DNA from 3 places in the Neobacillus oceani genome. Region 1 is predicted to be linked to each of the others. Evidence: riboswitches for the same ligand, from Rfam matches in the RefSeq annotation. Region 1 holds a riboswitch; each other region holds the start of a gene.

Region 1 (6,057 bases):
ATGCGTTCTCCGCGTATAAGCTTTTGAAGTCGCTGCCTTCTGTACGTGACATCCATATTTTCGGGTTTTCACGGGGAGGGGTTATGGCCCTTTTAACAGCGCTCGAATTCCCGGAAGCCGCTTCATTGGCGACATGGGGAGGGGTAAGCGATATGTCGCTTACCTATGTGGAACGGAAGGATTTGCGGCGGATGATGAAGCGGGTAATCGGGGGCACGCCTTTGAAATATCCGGAGAGATACCAATACAGGACACCGCTTTATAGACTGGAACATCTTGAGGTGCCGGTCATGATTATCCACGGTGTACAGGATGGCAACGTGTCCGCCGAGCACGCCTACCGTTTGGAAAAAAGGCTGAAGGAGCTGGGCAAACCGGTCGATAGCTGGTACTTTGGTGAATTCAACCATTTCTTCCCGCCAGGGGTCAACAGGAAAGTTGTCGAGGACTTAGCGAAGTGGATGAAAAGCCATAGCGGCAAATGATATGATAATAAAAAAGTCATACGAGGAGGGTCAGTGAATGGGAATGCCACTTGAGTTGAATACGATGATCATTACAAAGGGCAGGGAGCAAAGGCTCGAAGAAAATCTATTCCTTTTGGAAAAAGAAGGCTACCGCCTCTATCCAATCGATGTACCGGTTGATATCCGGCGCACTATCGAAGCGGATTCGAGCGGTACTGCAAAAATCAAGAAGGTCGAGCTCGAAGGCGGAAAGACCCGGATTACATATGAGCTCATTTCCCTTAGTTCACCGAATTGATTTGTAGGTACAAGCTTTGAATGTGTTGAAGACCAACATGAGGAGAATGACTGGCTTAGATGTCACAAAAACCCGCGATTCGTGACAACCGAGGGGCAAATTTGAGTTAAGCTGTCACGAAAGCCTCTGATTCGTGACAACAAGCGGTCATAATCCTGTTTAGTAGTCACAAAAACGAAAAAGCACGTGGAGGAAACCACTCGTTCCCCTCACGTGCTTTATTTATCTAAACTTATTAACAAACTGCCTGATTAAATAATCGGTCCGCCTTTTTCGGCGATTTCCGAAGAAACTTTGGAAAACTTTTTGAAGTTGCTGCGGAATTTTTCGGCAAGTTCTATCGCCTTTACACGATAGGCTTCAGGATCGGCCCAAGTTTTTTCAGGCTGCAGGACTTCGTCAGGAACTCCTGGGACATGGAGCGGAACATGCAGGCCGAAAATTTCGTCCTGGACCGTTTCAATGTTGCTTAGCTCCCCTTCAAGGGCCGCCTGGACCATCGCGCGGGTATATGCCAGCTTCATCCGGTTGCCCGTTCCGTATTCACCACCGGTCCAGCCAGTGTTGACAAGGAATACCTGCGCATTGTGCTCAAGGATTTTTTCCCCGAGCATCTCCGCATAGCGGTTTGCCGGAAGTGGCAGGAATGGCGCGCCAAAGCAAGTGGAGAACGTTGCTTGCGGCGAAGTGATTCCGCGCTCGGTGCCAGCCAACTTGGACGTATATCCGCTAAGGAAATGGTACATGGCCTGTTCCTTTGTGAGCTTTGAAATTGGCGGCAAGACACCGAAAGCATCGGCTGTCAGGAATACGATTGTGTTCGGATGGCCGGCGACGCTAGGCGAAACGATGTTCTTAATCGCCTCTAGCGGATAGGCGGCCCGCGTATTTTCAGTCAGCGACCCATCATCATAGTCGGCGACGCGGGTGTCCGATTGTACCACAACGTTTTCAAGAACTGCCCCAAAGCAGATTGCATCAAAGATTTGCGGTTCTTTTTCACGGCTGAGGTTGATTGTTTTCGCATAGCAGCCGCCCTCGATATTGAAGACGCCGTTCGGAGACCAGCCATGCTCGTCGTCACCAATCAGGCGGCGGTTCGCATCTGCGGACAGGGTTGTTTTGCCCGTGCCCGACAAGCCGAAGAACAAGGCTACATCGCCTTCAATCCCAACGTTGGCCGAGCAGTGCATAGGCATGATTCCGGCCTCGGGCAATAGATAGTTCATGACTGAAAAAATCGATTTCTTCATTTCCCCCGCATATTCCGTTCCGCCAATTAGGACGATCCGCTTTTCAAAAGAAATGATAATGAACGTTTCCGAATTGGTTCCATCCACTTCCGGGTCTGCCTTGAAGCCAGGGGCGGAGATAATCGAGAATTCCGGGTTATGGCCGGTCAGCTCGGATTCCTCGGGACGAATGAACAGCTGGTGTGCAAAAAGGTTGTGCCAGGCGTATTCGTTGATCACCTGAATTGGCAGCCTGTATTTTTTATCCGCTCCAGCAAATCCATTAAACACAAAAATTTCATTTTTTTGTTTTAAATAATCAATTACTTTATTATAGAGGTTGGAGAAGGCTTTTTCCGAAATGGGCTTATTAATCGTGCCCCAATCAATTTTGCTCCTGCTGGACTTTTCTTCGACAATAAACTTATCTTCTGGAGAACGGCCTGTATATTTGCCGGTCGAAACACTGATTGCCCCGGTTGATGTCAGCAGCCCTTCTCCACGGCTCAACACTTTTTCAACCAGTTCCGGAACGGAAAGCTGGACTAGAAGGTTTTCTTCATTCAGCAGCTTGAATGGAGTTTCTGGATTATGCACACCAAACATTTAATAATTTCCCCTTTGCCTATTGTTTGTTAAGAGCTTTTTTATCTCACGAATAGTATAGCACATTCGGATAATTGGTCTATACTAATAACCTATTTTTTTATAATTAATTTTGGAGGGATGAACGATGGAGCTGCTGGCGCTGTATGACGGGAACTGTGTCCTGTGCAATAAGTCGAAGGCGAAATCAGAAAAACTGGATTGGCTTGGCCGTGTCCAATGGCTTTCTCTTCAGGAATATGAAAAAGAGGGCCGTAAGCCTGCTTTCCGCACGATCGACCTTCGCAGGGAGCTTCACGTAATTGATGGGAACGGCAGGATTTACAAAGGATTTTTTGCAGCCCGGAAAATGCTGCTCCAATTCCCTGTTACTTTCATGCCGGCACTGCTCCTTTACCTGCCGTTTGCCGCAAAGGCCGGTATTCCAATCTACAATTGGATAGCCAGGAACAGGTATAAATGGATGGGCGAAAGGTGTGCGGATGGAAGCTGTTCAATTTAATGGTTTTATTATGAAAATTCCCATTAAAATTAAATGGTTCTAGAAGATAATTTTTTAACATAAAAATCATTGACATGCTTCAACTGTGTGGTATGATTTTACCTTGAACGGATACTCTCTTATCCTGAGCCGGTGGAGGGACAGGCCCTATGAAGCCCGGCAACCTGCCCGAGGTATTTTTCCCGGAAAAGGTGCCAAACCTGATGCAAGGCGATTGCCTTGAACGATAAGAGTGAAAGGCGCAAACCACTCAATGGCAACCTTTCCTCAAACGGGAAGGTTTTTTATTTGCAGCCTTACGAATCAGCATCTTTAGGAGCGGGGGATTCATAAAACCCCCAGGTTTACTTCATACTACTTAGGGAAATGAGTACCGTGAAACCGAGGTTGCTAGGCAGGCCGGAAAAAATCCATGCAGCTGACCTCATTATAAAGAAGATACAGGAGGAATCCAGATGCCATCAAAACGCCGTTTGTTCACGTCTGAATCAGTGACTGAAGGCCATCCAGACAAGATCTGCGACCAGATTTCGGATTCGATTTTAGATGCGATCCTGGCACAAGACGCAAACGCCCGCGTCGCTGCAGAAACTTCCGTTACAACAGGCCTTGTCCTCGTAGCGGGTGAAATTACAACGTCAACTTATGTTGATATCCCGAAAATTGTCCGTGACACAATCCGTGAAATCGGTTATACACGCGCGAAATATGGCTTCGATGCCGATACGTGCGCCGTATTAACATCCATTGACGAGCAATCAGCCGATATCGCCATGGGCGTGGACCAGGCGCTTGAAGCCCGTGAAGGCAGCATGTCCGATGCGGAAATTGAAGCAATCGGTGCGGGGGACCAGGGACTTATGTTCGGGTTTGCCTGCAATGAAACAGAAGAGCTAATGCCGCTTCCAATCTCGCTTGCACACAAGCTTTCCCGTAGGCTGACGGAAGTGCGCAAGGATGAAACACTTCCATACTTGCGCCCGGATGGAAAAACGCAGGTAACGGTTGAATATGATGAAAACAACAATCCAGTCCGGATTGATACAATTGTTATTTCAACGCAGCATGGTCCCGAGGCGACTCTGGAACAAATCCAGAAAGACCTAAAAGAGCATGTCATCGGCCCTGTAGTTCCACAAGACCTAATTGACGAAAAGACAAAATACTTCATCAACCCGACTGGACGCTTCGTTATCGGCGGCCCTCAAGGCGATGCCGGGCTTACTGGCCGCAAGATTATCGTTGATACGTATGGCGGCTATGCGCGCCATGGCGGCGGCGCTTTCTCCGGAAAAGATCCGACAAAGGTTGACCGTTCCGCGGCTTATGCAGCGCGCTATGTTGCGAAAAACCTCGTCGCCGCAGGCATGGCCGACAAGGTTGAAGTCCAGCTTGCCTACGCGATTGGTGTTGCCCGCCCTGTATCCATTGCGGTTGATACATTTGGAACAGGCACTGTAAGCGAAGATGTCCTTGTTGAATTGATTGAAAACAACTTCGACCTGCGCCCTGCCGGAATCATCAACATGCTTGATCTTCGTAAGCCAATTTACAAACAAACAGCCGCTTATGGCCACTTTGGCCGCAATGATGTCGACCTCCCTTGGGAGCGGACAGATAAGGCTGCCGCTTTGAAGGAACAGGCATCCAAATAATTGGACAAAACGGGAATTGCATTATAATATGTAACTCCCGTTTTTCTTTTGCGCCGTGAAATAGTGTTACTGGCGCTGTTTTTGGTGTAATATCAAGGATTTGCCTCATTTTTCCTCTAGCTGTAAGTGCAAATTTTTTTTGAAAAATGGTAGTATAGAGTGAACCTTCCATCACAGGTGGTTTTCGCGCTGATGGTCAGGTCAACTTATCGGACCTTTAGGGACAGTTACCCTTTAGGGCTTACGCTCGTTTAGTGGAAGTAAATGGTGCCGAGGGAAACCTCAACTAAACGAATTATCACAGTCAAAAAAATGCAATGATCGGAGTAGGTGAACTACATATGTGCGGTTTTATCGGATGTGTTCATGAGCAGGCACAGAATTTCAAGGACGAAGAAAAGAAGATTTTTAAAAGCATGAATGATATCATCACCCACCGCGGGCCGGATGATGACGGATACTATTTTGACGAACATGTGCAGTTTGGCTTCAGGCGATTGAGCATCATTGATATCGAGTGCGGCGCCCAGCCACTCACATATGAAAACGAGCGTTATTGGATTATTTTCAATGGTGAGGTATACAACTATCTCGAGCTTCGTGATGAGCTTTTAAAGGAAGGTTTGGAATTCGCGACGGAATCGGATACGGAAGTCATCATCGCCCTGTACAGCCATCTAAAGGAAAAAGCAGTTCAAAAGTTGCGTGGGATGTTCGCGTTCGTCATTTGGGACAAACAGGAGAAGACGCTGTTCGGCGCACGCGACCATTTCGGGATAAAGCCTTTCTTTTATTATGAAGATGGAGGCAGGACGTTTTTTGCTTCAGAGAAAAAGAGCATCCTGCTCGCGCTTGATAACCAAGAGCTTAATTATGATTCGCTTCAGCATTATCTGACGTACCAATTCGTCCCGGAGCCAGAGACGATGACGGATGGAATCCATAAGCTCGAGCCGGGCCATTATTTTACAAAAAAAGCTGGCGGGAAAATGGACATCAAACGGTATTGGAAGGCTAATTTCACGCCAGTGCTGAAAGCCGAAGATGAGTTCGTCCAGGAAATTAGGGACGTTCTGTTTGATTCAGTTAAAATGCATATGCGAAGTGATGTCCCTGTTGGCTCATTCCTGTCCGGGGGCATCGATTCGTCGATCATCGCCTCAATCGCGAAGGAATACCATCCCGCCATCAAGACGTTTTCGGTCGGTTTTGAGCGGGACGGGTTCAGTGAGATTGATGTGGCCAAAGAAACCGCCGACAAACTCGGGGTCGAAAATATAAGTTACGTCATCACCCC
Region 2 (6,057 bases), 190 kb from region 1:
CATCCGTATAGAGGATGTTCCTTGGTGTTAAATCACGGTGGAAAACCCCTTGGCTGTGGATGGAACGGAGCGCTTTGAATAATTCCTTCAGCAGTGCCATTTTCTCATCGAGCGGCCGTGCTTTTTTTATCAGAGAAAAAAATGAGGTATGGCCGACCCACTGGGTTGTTGAGCAGATGTAATCGCCATACGTGAATGGACTTGCATGATAGTAAAGGACATAAGGGTTGTCCTTTAGCTTTGCCCGGACCTTCGTATCCCGTTTTGTAATCGTTAAAAACAGCTCCTGGTCTTCCTTCAGGAGCGCTGGATTGATTTCATGGACCTTAAGGAAATACTTTTGGTCAAATTCGTCAACGGCTTCATACACATGGTAATTGGATTGTTCAAACAGCAGCCGCTTCGTCACATAGCCGCCGACATCAATATTGATCGATTGCCCGGTAAACTTCACCTCGCGGATGCCAAACGACTCATACACGATCGTGATCTCATTCGGGGTCAATTCCACCTGGCCTTCCATCCACACTTTTGAAATTGTATCCATATGGTGGATCACTTCATTCGTCCCGCCCTGGTCTATTTCGTATGCCAGTTCGTTTCTTGGGCTTGTAAATAATATAACGGGACGGACCGACACCCGTTTTCCCAAGCGCCTTTGCGCCTTCCGATTGACATACGAATGGAGGGTTCGCGACTGCGATGCGGCCTGGATGATCGGATTATCGATCGTCTTCTGTTCACCTGTAATGGTCCTTGTCACAAGCTTTGTGCTCATATTGCTGATCGGGGTAACAATCGTTCCCCGATACGATTTCATTTCTATGTTAAAAATCCCTTTCGGACAAATCATGATGACATCCATTTCCTGGTCCTTTATGTATCCATCCTTTGGCACAAGGGCGCCGACAATGATAATATGGTTTTCCCGCGGCAGCTTTTTCTTTAACTCCTGGATGGCCCGTTTCTCATTCTCTTTTGGAACTCCGGCAAATACAACTTTGGATTCCACTCTCATCCCCCCAATCAACGAACTAGTATTTCTTTGATTCCACTCTCATTCTCACTAACTAGTATTTCCTATTTCGACAATAACTAGCAAATTTCCTTTATTTTCTTAAAAATCAGAAGGCTTTTTAATAAGGGGAATTGGCTTGAGGGGGGAATAAACCCAACCGTTCCCAATTATATTGTGGCGAAAAAAAAGCGATACTCTCATTAGAGCATCGCAATATTCAGCTAAAATATATCCACTTTAATTACAACTTTGTCGAATCTACTTTTGGATTAACATTAGTTTTCGGAAGGTTTTTGTACCTTAAATCAAACCAATTTATTAGGGGCTCCTTTAGATTTTTCGTTCATTACCCCTTTTGAAGTTTCCGGTTATTTTCGCCATTATTAATTGTTCTTGCGTTGTATTTTCAGCTGCGTTGATTTTCTTTAGAAATTTCTCTGCTTCTGTTCCTTTCAAGACTTTTACCTGACTGCCGTAATAATCCAAAAAGACTGTATTATCTTTTGTCACTCGGAAATTAAACGGTTCGTCATCTAAACGATTTCTTTTATCGATGTTATCCATTTTTCTTTATCATCCTTGTCCAATAGTAAGTTATTTTGATTTTCTAAAAAGAAGTGGTTTTTACTTAAAAACGTCTAAATAGAAAAAAGTGCAAAAAGCAAAATCGCCACCTGACCACTAGCGTTCGGGCTCTATTAGTGCCCGAAGGAGCGGCTAAACATTGGCGGTCGGGCGTTAAATCCTCTTTTAATGCCCGAAGGACCGGCTGACCACTGCTGTTCGGGCTCTAAGTCTACGTTTAGTCCGGAAGAATACCAGGAGGGTAATGCCTAACTTATTTAAGAACATGAGACGTTACTTTTTTCTGCTTTGCTGTCAAAGTAAAGCCTACACCCGCGAAACGCTAAAAACAACCCCGGGGCCCCTTTTAAAACGAGTAAAAAGTTTTTCCGGTATTGGACTATGTCTTTGAAAAGGTATTGCAGAAAAATGAATTTTTTTAAAAAGTGTTTGACTTTTTTGTTTTTAAGGGTTAGAGTAGGACACAGGAAATTTCGAAAAGCGAATATGTTACCTTCTTATCAAGAGAGGTTGAGGGACTGGCCCTATGACACCTCGGCAGCGGACTTTTTGTCTATGCCAATTCCAGCAAGCGATGCTTGATAGATGAGAAGAGGCGAACTTGATTAATTCTGTCCTCTTCTGTTTGAAGGGGGCTTTTTATTTTCCTAAATACATCACCCTATACGATCATTCTTATCGAGAGAGGTTGAGGGACTGGCCCTACGACGCCTCGGCAGCGGACTCCGTTTGGAGCTCTGTGCCAATTCCAGCAAGCGGGAGCTTGGGAGATAAGAAGAGACCTTGTTTGCCTATGCGCAAGTGTGCCCTCTTCTATTTCCATGGAAGAGGGCTTTTTCATTTTCGGAAAACGGGGTGCGTGGGAAGACTGGGTGGGAAGTCCGCTTGGTGCGTGGGCGCAAAGCATTTTTTCCCCAAAAATAAAGGACAAGGAGGCAGGCAGATGATTGAGTTTCAGCAGGTACGGAAGGTTTACGGCGAGGGCGGCGGGAATCAGGTTGCCGCGCTTGACGGAATTGATTTGAAGGTGAATACGGGGGAGATTTTCGGGGTGATTGGCTTCAGCGGTGCGGGTAAGAGTTCGCTGATCCGCTGTGTGAATTTGCTTGAGCGGCCGACTTCGGGGAAGGTGATTGTTGATGGGAACGACCTTACTTCGCTTTCGGCAAAAGAAGTGCGGGAGGTCAAACGGAATATCGGGATGGTCTTCCAGCATTTCAATCTCCTTAATTCGAAGACGGTGTTTGCGAATGTGGCGATGCCGCTTGTACTCGCGAATACGCCGAGTAATAAGATTAGGGAACGGGTTTATGAGCTGCTTGAGTTTGTTGGGCTTGCGGATAAGGCGGACAGTTATCCGGACCAGCTTTCCGGCGGGCAGAAGCAGCGGATTGGGATTGCGCGCGCTTTGGCGACGCAGCCGTCGATCCTGCTTTGCGACGAGGCGACTTCAGCACTTGATCCGCAGACGACGAGCTCGATCCTTCAGCTTTTGAAAAAAATAAACAAAGAGTATAACATCACGATCCTGATTATCACGCACGAGATGTCGGTCATCAGGGAAATTTGCGACCGTGTGGCGGTTATCGAGGCAGGAAAAATCATCGAACAGGGTTCCGTATTTGATGTGTTCTCGGCGCCAAAGACGGAGACAGCAAGGAATTTTGTGAGCTCGGTCATGAATGATCGCATTCCGGATTCAGTCAAGAAGCTGATTGAGCAAAACGCCGGGCTGCAAAAAGTGTACCGAATAAACTTTGTCGGCGAGTCGGCTGGCCAGCCGCTCCTGTCCCAGCTTTCGAAAAAGTTCGACCTTGATGTGAATGTGCTGTTTGGGAATATTACAGAGCTGCAGGGGACGCCGTTCGGCAACCTGATTGTCGAGTTCCAGGGAAGCGAGAAGGAAATCATCCGCGCCCTCAACTATATTCATCAGCAGAATGTCAACATAAAGGAAGTGAAAGCACATGCTAGTTAATTCGGACCAAATCATAGAGGCACTCATCGAAACGTTGCAGATGGTGGGATTTTCGCTTGTATTCTCGGCCTTACTTGGCATCCCGCTTGGAATCGCGCTCGTTGTAACAAGAAAAGGGCATTTGCTTGAGAATGGACCCGTCTTTAATGTTCTAAATGGCACGATCAACGTTTTGCGTTCGATTCCATTCATCATTTTGCTAGTTGCTATCATTCCAATTACAAGATTCATTGTCGGTACGTCAATCGGAACGGCTGCAGCGATTGTACCGCTCGTTTTCTACGCCGGTCCATATATTGCAAGGCTGGTAGAAAATTCGCTTCTTGAAGTCGACCCAGGCGTCATTGAAGCGGCGCAGGCAATGGGTGCTACGCCATGGCAAATCGTGTTCAGGTTTATTTTGCCGGAAGCATTAAGCTCCCTTATCCTTGCCTTCACGATTGCGACAATCGGTCTGATCGGAGCCTCGGCAATGGCGGGCGCGATTGGCGGCGGAGGCCTTGGCGACCTGGCCATTACATATGGCTACCAGCGGTTTGATACGAAAACAATGCTGATTACAGTAGGAATTTTGATTGTTATGGTCCAAGGCCTACAGTCAGCAGGAAATTTAGCAGCAAAGAAAATCAGAAGACGATAATCAGGAGGAATTCACCAATGAAAAAATTCGTATTAGCAATCCTTGTACTTGTACTAGCAGTGTTCACTGCGGCATGTTCAGATTCTTCATCCGCAAAGGGAGATAAAACGGTAAAAGTGAAACTTGGAGTAAGCGGCACGGATCACCGTGTATGGGATTTCGTGGCGGAAAAGGCGAAGAAGGAAGGCATCGAGGTTGAAATCGTCACGTTCTCGGATTATGTCCAGCCGAACCTGGCGCTTGCTGAAGGTGAGTTGGATGCGAACTCGTTCCAGACCGTTTCGTATTTCGATGCGTTCATCAAGGAACATAAGCTTGACCTTGTGCCAATCGCGACAACACAAATCGCTCCGATGGGGATTTATTCGAAAAAGTACAAAGATGTAAATGATATTCCAAAAGGCGGCAAAATTGCGCTTGCCAACGAAGCAACGAACATGGGACGGGGCCTTCTCCTTCTACAGGAAGCGGGATTGATCAAGCTTGAAGAAGGTTTTGACGGTATTGGCTCCCTTGATAAAATTGTTGAAAATCCAAAGAAACTTGAACTTGTTCCGATGGTTGCCGGGCAGACTCCTAGGGTTATGCCGGATGTGGCCGCTTCCATCATCAATAACGGGGTAGCCGTTGACGCAGGCCTGACACCAAGGGAAGATGCAATCTTCCTCGAAAGCGAAACAGCCACACCATATATCAACATCATCGCAGTCCGTGCAGAAGACAAAGACAACAAAACTTTGAAGCGTCTTGCAGAGCTTTACCAGCAGGACGACACGAAAGAATTCATAGAAAAAGAGTTTAAAGGCAACTCCATCCCAACCTTCGTCCCGCTTAGCAACATTGGGTGGTAAGTGACGGATTTCGCTAAAACGCGGACAGAGGGAAAGGCTCGCCCTTCCCCTCCCCCATATTTTAAAAAACAAAGGAGGAAGGCAAAATGGCAGCACCGGCACAATCCCTTACCGAATTGAAAAATGCAATTATTGAAAACATCGAGGAAAAGCGCGAACTATACATAGCGACTAGCCAGGCAATACATGCACGCCCGGAGATCGGCAACGAGGAGTTTTTCGCCTCCGCCCAGCATATCAAGCTTCTGGAGGACGAGGGCTTTGAAGTGGAAAAAGCGGTCGCTGGCCACGAAACCTCCTTTGTCGCCCGCAAAAAGTCGTTAAAGCCAGGGCCGTCGATTGCGTTCCTGGCCGAATACGACGCTTTGCCCGGGCTTGGCCACGCTTGCGGCCACAACATCATTGGAACTACAAGTGTCGCGGCGGCTATCGCCCTGAGCAAGGTGATCGAAGAAACGGGCGGGGAGGCGGTTGTGTTCGGTACTCCCGCCGAAGAAGGCGGCCCGAACGGTAGCGCGAAAGGCAGCTTTGTTAAGTACGGCCATGTCGAAGGCATCGATGCGGCGCTAATGATCCATCCATCAGGAGAAACGAGGCTCACCTCTTCTTCTCTGGCTGTCGACCCGCTGGATTTCGAGTTTTTTGGAAAACCCGCCCATGCCGCAGCGGCACCGCATGAAGGAATCAACGCGCTTGATGCTGTCATCCAGCTGTTCAATGGAATCAATGCCCTTCGCCAGCAGCTCACCGATGATGTCCGCATCCACGGCATTATCACCCACGGCGGCGAGGCGCCAAACATCATTCCCGAATACGCGAAAGCGCGCTTCTTTATCCGCGCCGCGACAAGGAGCGGCCTGAATGAAGTCACCCGCCGGGTAAAAGCTGTCGCGGAGGGCGCCGCGCTTGCAACTGGGGCAAGGCTGAATATCATCGCCTTCCAAAACGAAGTCGATAATCTTCTATTAAATAAGACATACGACGC
Region 3 (6,057 bases), 1.8 Mb from region 1:
CCAGATACGAGTTTATTTTGGGCCGGGTCGTTTGTAACAGGCATCGCGAATACGCCAAGCTGAATATCCGGGTTTGCTTTTTTAATTTCAGGGATAGCCCAGTTACCTTGCAGGTAGAAGACCCCTTTTCCGCCTGCAAACGCATTGTTGCCGTCACCGTACCCAACTCCCATGTTATCTTTGTGCCCAAAGCTCGTGAGTGTCAGCATTTTGTCCGCAGCTTCATCATAGCTTTCTACGAAACTCGCTTCGCCTTTATTTTTCTTCTCTGCAAAGTCTTCGCCGGCAATATTAGCGCCCAGTGAATTCCAAGCAATCATCCCAGTCCAGGCATCTTTTAATGTAAAGTAAATTGGAATTTCGCCAGCTTGCTTTGCTTTTTCCAATGCCGCAACAAATTCATCCCATGTTTTTGGTACTTCAATGCCAAGCGCATCGACCTTTTCCTTGTTATAGATGACCGCATTTGCATTCGTCGCATATGGCAATCCAAAGGTTCCTTCTGTATCCGGGCCAACCAATCTTCCGATCATATCCACATAGGAAGGCTGCACAGTTTTGAGCATTTCGGAATCAGAGAAGTCATGCAGGACCCCAGCCCTTGCCAATTCTCCATAAGTTGCGTTCCCTCCGATTGCCATCAAGTCAGGAAGATCATTTTTCGTTAGACGGGTTTTGAGGACCGTTTCAGCCTCTGGAGGGGTATCGAGCTTAATTTTAATATCCGGATTTTGCTCCTCGAATTCTTTGATAAGCCCTTTATAGGTGTTTATGTTTTCCGATTTATTCGAGAATAGCTGAAGCGTAACCTTCCCATCCCCACTTGCTCCATCACCAGAAGAACAGCCTGCCAAAATGGCTGCGCCAAGGGCAACACTCATAAAACCCATTGCAATTTTTTTCTTTAACATAGGAATTCCCCCTTAGAAAGATACTGAGTAAACGTTTACGTAAATAAATAAAAAAATTGATTCTAAGAACTCTATCTTAATCTAAAAAACAAGTAAACGTTCACGTAAATACTCAAAACAAAAGTAAACGTTTACGTAAAACGGCAAGTAAAGGAATGGAATTATATTTCCTTTACGCTGTTTCGTTCAATAACCGTATGTTCGATAATTTTGCTCTCAGGAACTTTGTCAGTTCCCATCATGTTCAGCAGCATCTTCCCGGCAATCTCGCCCATCTCAATGAATGGTTGGTGGATAGTTGTCAGCGGTGGAACTGACATGCTTGCAAGATTGATATTATCGTACCCGATAATGGATATATCTTCCGGAACCTTTTTTCCAAGAAGAGTGGCTGTCGAAATAGCCCCAATCGCAATTTCATCACTTGCAGCAAAAATGGCAGTGGTATCTGGTTTTTGGCTTAATAGTTCCCGAAGGCCGGTCTTCCCTTCATTAAATCCAAAGCCTCTTGTTTTGACAATATTATTCCCATCAAGAGGAATTTCATTGTCCTTCATGGCTTGAATAAATCCATCAATCCTTGGCTTACCCGCTATGATATCTTCACTGTTACCGCTGATCATACCAATGCTTCTATGCCCTTTATGGATTAGATACTCCGTTGCAGAATAAGCTGCCTGAAAATCATCAACCTTTACATAGGGAACGGGTAATGAATCAGATTTAGTAGATAGAAGGACAAGTGGAACATTCATTTTTCTAATTACTTGAAAGTATTCTTTCTTTAATACTTCACTTACGAAAATAATTCCGTCCACGCGCTTTTCTCCTAGAAGCTGGAGGTACTTTATCGTCTTCTCACCATTGGATTCCGTGTGGCATACAATGACACTCGAACCTTGCTCACTTGCCGCCTTTTCAATTCCGCTTAACCAATCTGTCACCAGCGAACCCCACAAGGATGGAAACAACACACCAATTGTATGAGTTTTCTTATTGATTAAGCCTCTTGCAACAGCATTCGGTTGATATCCAAGTTCCTCAATCACTTGAAGAACTTTTTGTTTCGTCTTCTCTGAATAACCAGGCTGGCCATTCAAAATCCTTGAAACTGTTGCGATTGACACATTTGCCTTCTTCGCGACATCTTTTATTGTAGAAGCCATACCCGCCATTTCCCACCTTCTTTATCCGTACTGCCTTCTAAAACGAAAACGTTTACGTAATGAATGTATCACACTCTGAAAACCCTTTCAAGCGACTGGCATCACCCTGATTTTGACAAAAACAACCGAAAATGTCTCGTCATTCAAGGTAGTTTATTAAGACGATAATTTTTTTGCTGGTAAACATAGTTAGGATGTATCAAGCGGCTGCCTCTGGATTTAAAAAGGTCCGAAACACCATCCTATTGTGGACAAGGTTTCGCACCTTTTTCTATTTAGTTGAATAAGTAATTGGGGATTTTCTGAGGGAATCGTGTTGGAGAGATTAACCGAGCCTTCTTTTGAGGACTTCAATCTCCCGCTCATTGCGGGCGGTTTTTTCCTAGATGAAATCCCGGTCCAGTTCCATTGCCTTAAACTTGCCGAGTATTTCTTCGTGGCGTTCTGCGTTCTTCTGTTTTTCGGATTCAAAATCCTGACGCAAACCGTTTGATTCCTGCCGCATTTTCAGTTGCTCTGCAATCACATTGCCGACCATGCCAACCAATTGGCCCAACATCGTTTCCATTCTTTCCAGCCGTTCTTCCATTTCCCTATCACCTCCTTCTCTCCGACAATTATACTATATCCTTCGCCCAAAACTGAGAACCTCCTCTTCAAAAAAGCAAAGTAAATTTTACAATTTCACGCTGTACATTTGAAATTCAAATCCTATATGGGAACGCCTATAACCCATTTACAAAAAAATGAAAAACGAAAACATTTCGAATTTTCGGTTGACTTTTGTTCTTGTCTTCACTTATAATCCTCTATAACACCCGGCGGTTAAAACTTATCAAAAAACTATATATGAAATCTCTTATCCAGAGTGACGGAGGGTCAGGCCCTATGAAGTCCGGCAACCTTCAGGCGAAAGCTTGAAAAGGTGCTAATTCCTGCAGGCGTTTTTGCCTGGAAGATAAGAGGAGGAACCCCCCTCTTCTTATGGAGAGGGGTTTTTTGTTTTAAAAAGAATCCATTAACTGCCCGAATTACATTGGAACTACAAATTGGAGGGAAAGACACAATGACAAATCAAAATGAAAACTTAGGCCTTGAAACACTTTTATTGCACGGCGGGCAAACCCCTGATCCCGTAACAGGATCCCGCGCCGTCCCTATTTACCAGACGACTTCTTATGTATTTGACAGTACGGATCATGCCCAAAACCTCTTCTCGCTTGCCGAGTCAGGAAATATTTACTCCCGGATCATGAACCCGACAACAGATGTTTTGGAAAAAAGAATTGCCCTTCTTGAAGGCGGCGCGGCAGCTCTTGCTGTTTCTTCCGGAATGGCTGCGATTGCCTTGACCATCATGAACATCGCGGAGGCTGGCGACGAAATCGTCGCCGCGGAAAACTTATACGGCGGCACATACAACCTATTTGCCGTGACGCTTCCGAAGTTCGGCATTAAAGTCCGCTTTGTTGACTCGACCAATCCAGAAAACTTCCGCGAGGCCATCACGCCAAAAACAAAGGCGGTCTTTGGCGAAATCATTGGCAACCCAAGCCTGAATGTTTTCGATGTTGAAGCTGTAGCAAAAATCGCCCATGAAAATGGCGTTCCGCTCATCATTGACAACACCTTTGCTTCCCCATACGCCTGCAGGCCGATTGAATGGGGTGCGGACATTGTTGTCCATTCGGCGACCAAATGGATCGGAGGGCACGGAACAACAATTGGAGGCCTTGTTGTTGATGCAGGCCGGTTTGATTGGAATAATGAGAGGTTCCCTGGCTTTACCGAGCCGGATGCAAGCTATAATGGCCTTCGTTTTGCCCAGGATGTAGGCGCGCTGGCATTCATCATTAAACTTCGCGTGCAGCTGTTAAGGGACTTGGGTTCATCGTTAAGCCCGCATAGTGCTTTCCTCTTGCTGCAGGGACTTGAGACACTGCACTTGAGAATTCAAAAGCATAGTGAAAACGCGCTCGAAATTGCAAACTACTTGAAAGACCATCCAGCTGTTGAATGGGTCTCCTACCCTGGCCTGGAGAATCACCCAAGCCATGAGCTTGCGAAAAAATACCTTGGCGGCGGTTTTGGATCGATTATTGTTTTTGGCATCAAAGGCGGCCGTGATGCGGGTAAAAAAGTGATCGACAACATCAAATTGTGGTCGCATGTGGCGAATGTCGGCGATGCAAAATCACTAATCATCCATCCTGCGTCCACCACACATCAGCAATTGAGTCAAGAAGACCTTGCAAAAAGCGGTACTACCGAAGAACTGATCAGGCTTTCTGTGGGGCTTGAATCACTTAAGGATTTGAAGGATGACTTGGACCAGGCTTTCTTTAAAGCGACCGGTATTTCAGCTAAGCCTGAGGAACAGCTACAGCAATGAAAGCCGAGGGTTTATCAATAAGGTTCGATTTGGCGCTATCGCCGGAATATGGAAAGATTTACATTGGAGACATTCGGCTTGAATCGGGCGTGGTGCTCCCCGATGCCGAACTCGCCTTTGAGAAGGCCGGGAAAAAAGGCGGCCCCGCCATCTTGGTCTGCCATGCCCTAACAGGCAACCAGTATACAGTCGGCACGGAAGAACAGCCCGGATGGTGGCATGGCCTAATCGGCCCGGGAATGTATGTGGATACGAGCCAATACGAAGTCATTACGTTCAATGTACTCGGAGGCTGTTCTGGATCAACCGGCCCTACCAGCCTGAACCCTTTGACAAAAAAGCCTTACCAGTATGATTTTCCGAAAATAACGATACGGGACATTGTCGATTCACAAGTTTTGGCGCTCCGGAAACTTGGCATCGACAAAATCAAAGCTGCAATCGGAGGGTCGCTTGGCGGGATGCAGGTGCTTGAATTGGCAACCGCCTACCCCAATTTCGCGGAGCTGATCATTCCAATGGCAGTCACCCCCTACCTCAGCGATTACGGAATTGCTTTTAACTCAATCGGCAGGAATGCCATCAAGCGGGACCCGGCCTGGAATGGCGGCTCTTATTCAGATGGCCACAAGATTTCGGGGCTGGAAATCGCGAGAATGGTCGGGATGGTCACCTACCGGACTGGCGCGCTGTTCAATCAAAGATTCAACAGAGAGCTTAAGAACGCGGATACGTTTCAGGTAGAATCCTATTTGAAATACCAGGGTCAAAAGCTTTCTGCCCGATTCGACGCCAATAGCTATTTGTATTTGCTCGAGGCGATGGACTCCCATGATATCGGCAGAGGCAGGCAGGGTTGGAAAAAGGCAATCGGGCAGATCACGGCGAAAACCCTGCTGTTAGGCTTTACAGGCGATTTACTGTATCCTCCCGAAAAGGTGAAAGAAATCGCGGAAGCCCTCGAGGAGGCAGGGAAAGAAGCGGATTATGTAGAAGTGAGCACTGAATTTGGGCATGATGGATTCCTTGCCGAGTTTTCAAAATGGGCAGGAATCCTTCAGGCTGCCCTGTAATAGTTGAGGAGGAGATCAAGTGGCGGACATCCATGTGGCCTTATTGGGCTTTGGCACAGTCGGCAAAGGAGTATACGAAACAATCAAATCCCATCAATCAAGGCTAAAGGCACTCCTTGGGAAAAATGTAAAGGTAGTAGGCATACTGGTGAGAAACGTTGAAAAACACACTCTCCCAGAAGATGACATCCTTCTTACCTCAAATTTCGAAGACATTTTAAACCTGCCTAACCTTGATGTAGTCATTGAAGCAATCGTAGGCCGGGAACCGGGCTTTTCGTACTTGAAAAAATCAATCGAAAGAGGCTGCCACATCATTACGGCGAATAAGGAAATGTTTGCTTACCACGGAAATGAGCTGTTGGAACATGCTTCCCGACATGGTGTTGCATGCGGATATGAAGCGACTGTCGCCGGAGGAATACCGGCAATCCAAACGCTGAGGACCCTATTGAATGTAAACAAAATCGAGCGGATTGATGGAATTGTTAACGGCACCTCGAATTATATTTTGA

The links. Region 1 has a riboswitch for S-adenosylmethionine ahead of metK (methionine adenosyltransferase). Riboswitches for the same ligand answer to the same signal wherever they lie in the genome.
Region 2: linked by a shared signal. The riboswitch ahead of V1499_RS17725 (methionine ABC transporter ATP-binding protein) and the one ahead of metK (methionine adenosyltransferase) in region 1 are both predicted to bind S-adenosylmethionine.
Region 3: linked by a shared signal. The riboswitch ahead of V1499_RS07410 (O-acetylhomoserine aminocarboxypropyltransferase/cysteine synthase family protein) and the one ahead of metK (methionine adenosyltransferase) in region 1 are both predicted to bind S-adenosylmethionine.

Annotation. Positions count from the first base shown of each region.
Region 1 is NZ_CP143543.1:3,297,912-3,303,968, reverse strand. Features, by position in the region: gene V1499_RS16655 (alpha/beta hydrolase family protein) at 1-485, shown strand, start outside; gene V1499_RS16650 (DUF2584 domain-containing protein) at 523-765, shown strand; gene pckA (phosphoenolpyruvate carboxykinase (ATP)) at 1,017-2,603, opposite strand; gene V1499_RS16640 (thiol-disulfide oxidoreductase DCC family protein) at 2,731-3,105, shown strand; SAM riboswitch class I at 3,222-3,338, shown strand; gene metK (methionine adenosyltransferase) at 3,561-4,760, shown strand; gene asnB (asparagine synthase (glutamine-hydrolyzing)) at 5,102-6,057, shown strand, end outside.
Region 2 is NZ_CP143543.1:3,484,831-3,490,887, forward strand. Features, by position in the region: gene V1499_RS17715 (NERD domain-containing protein kinase family protein) at 1-1,012, opposite strand, end outside; gene V1499_RS17720 (hypothetical protein) at 1,349-1,582, opposite strand; SAM riboswitch class I at 2,098-2,195, shown strand; SAM riboswitch class I at 2,276-2,380, shown strand; gene V1499_RS17725 (methionine ABC transporter ATP-binding protein) at 2,547-3,581, shown strand; gene V1499_RS17730 (methionine ABC transporter permease) at 3,571-4,221, shown strand; gene V1499_RS17735 (MetQ/NlpA family ABC transporter substrate-binding protein) at 4,239-5,072, shown strand; gene V1499_RS17740 (M20 family metallopeptidase) at 5,159-6,057, shown strand, end outside.
Region 3 is NZ_CP143543.1:1,457,710-1,463,766, reverse strand. Features, by position in the region: gene V1499_RS07425 (ABC transporter substrate-binding protein) at 1-911, opposite strand, end outside; gene V1499_RS07420 (LacI family DNA-binding transcriptional regulator) at 1,073-2,077, opposite strand; gene V1499_RS07415 (hypothetical protein) at 2,460-2,666, opposite strand; SAM riboswitch class I at 2,934-3,042, shown strand; partial or broken gene V1499_RS07410 (O-acetylhomoserine aminocarboxypropyltransferase/cysteine synthase family protein) at 3,144-4,457, shown strand; gene metX (homoserine O-acetyltransferase MetX) at 4,466-5,542, shown strand; gene V1499_RS07400 (homoserine dehydrogenase) at 5,562-6,057, shown strand, end outside.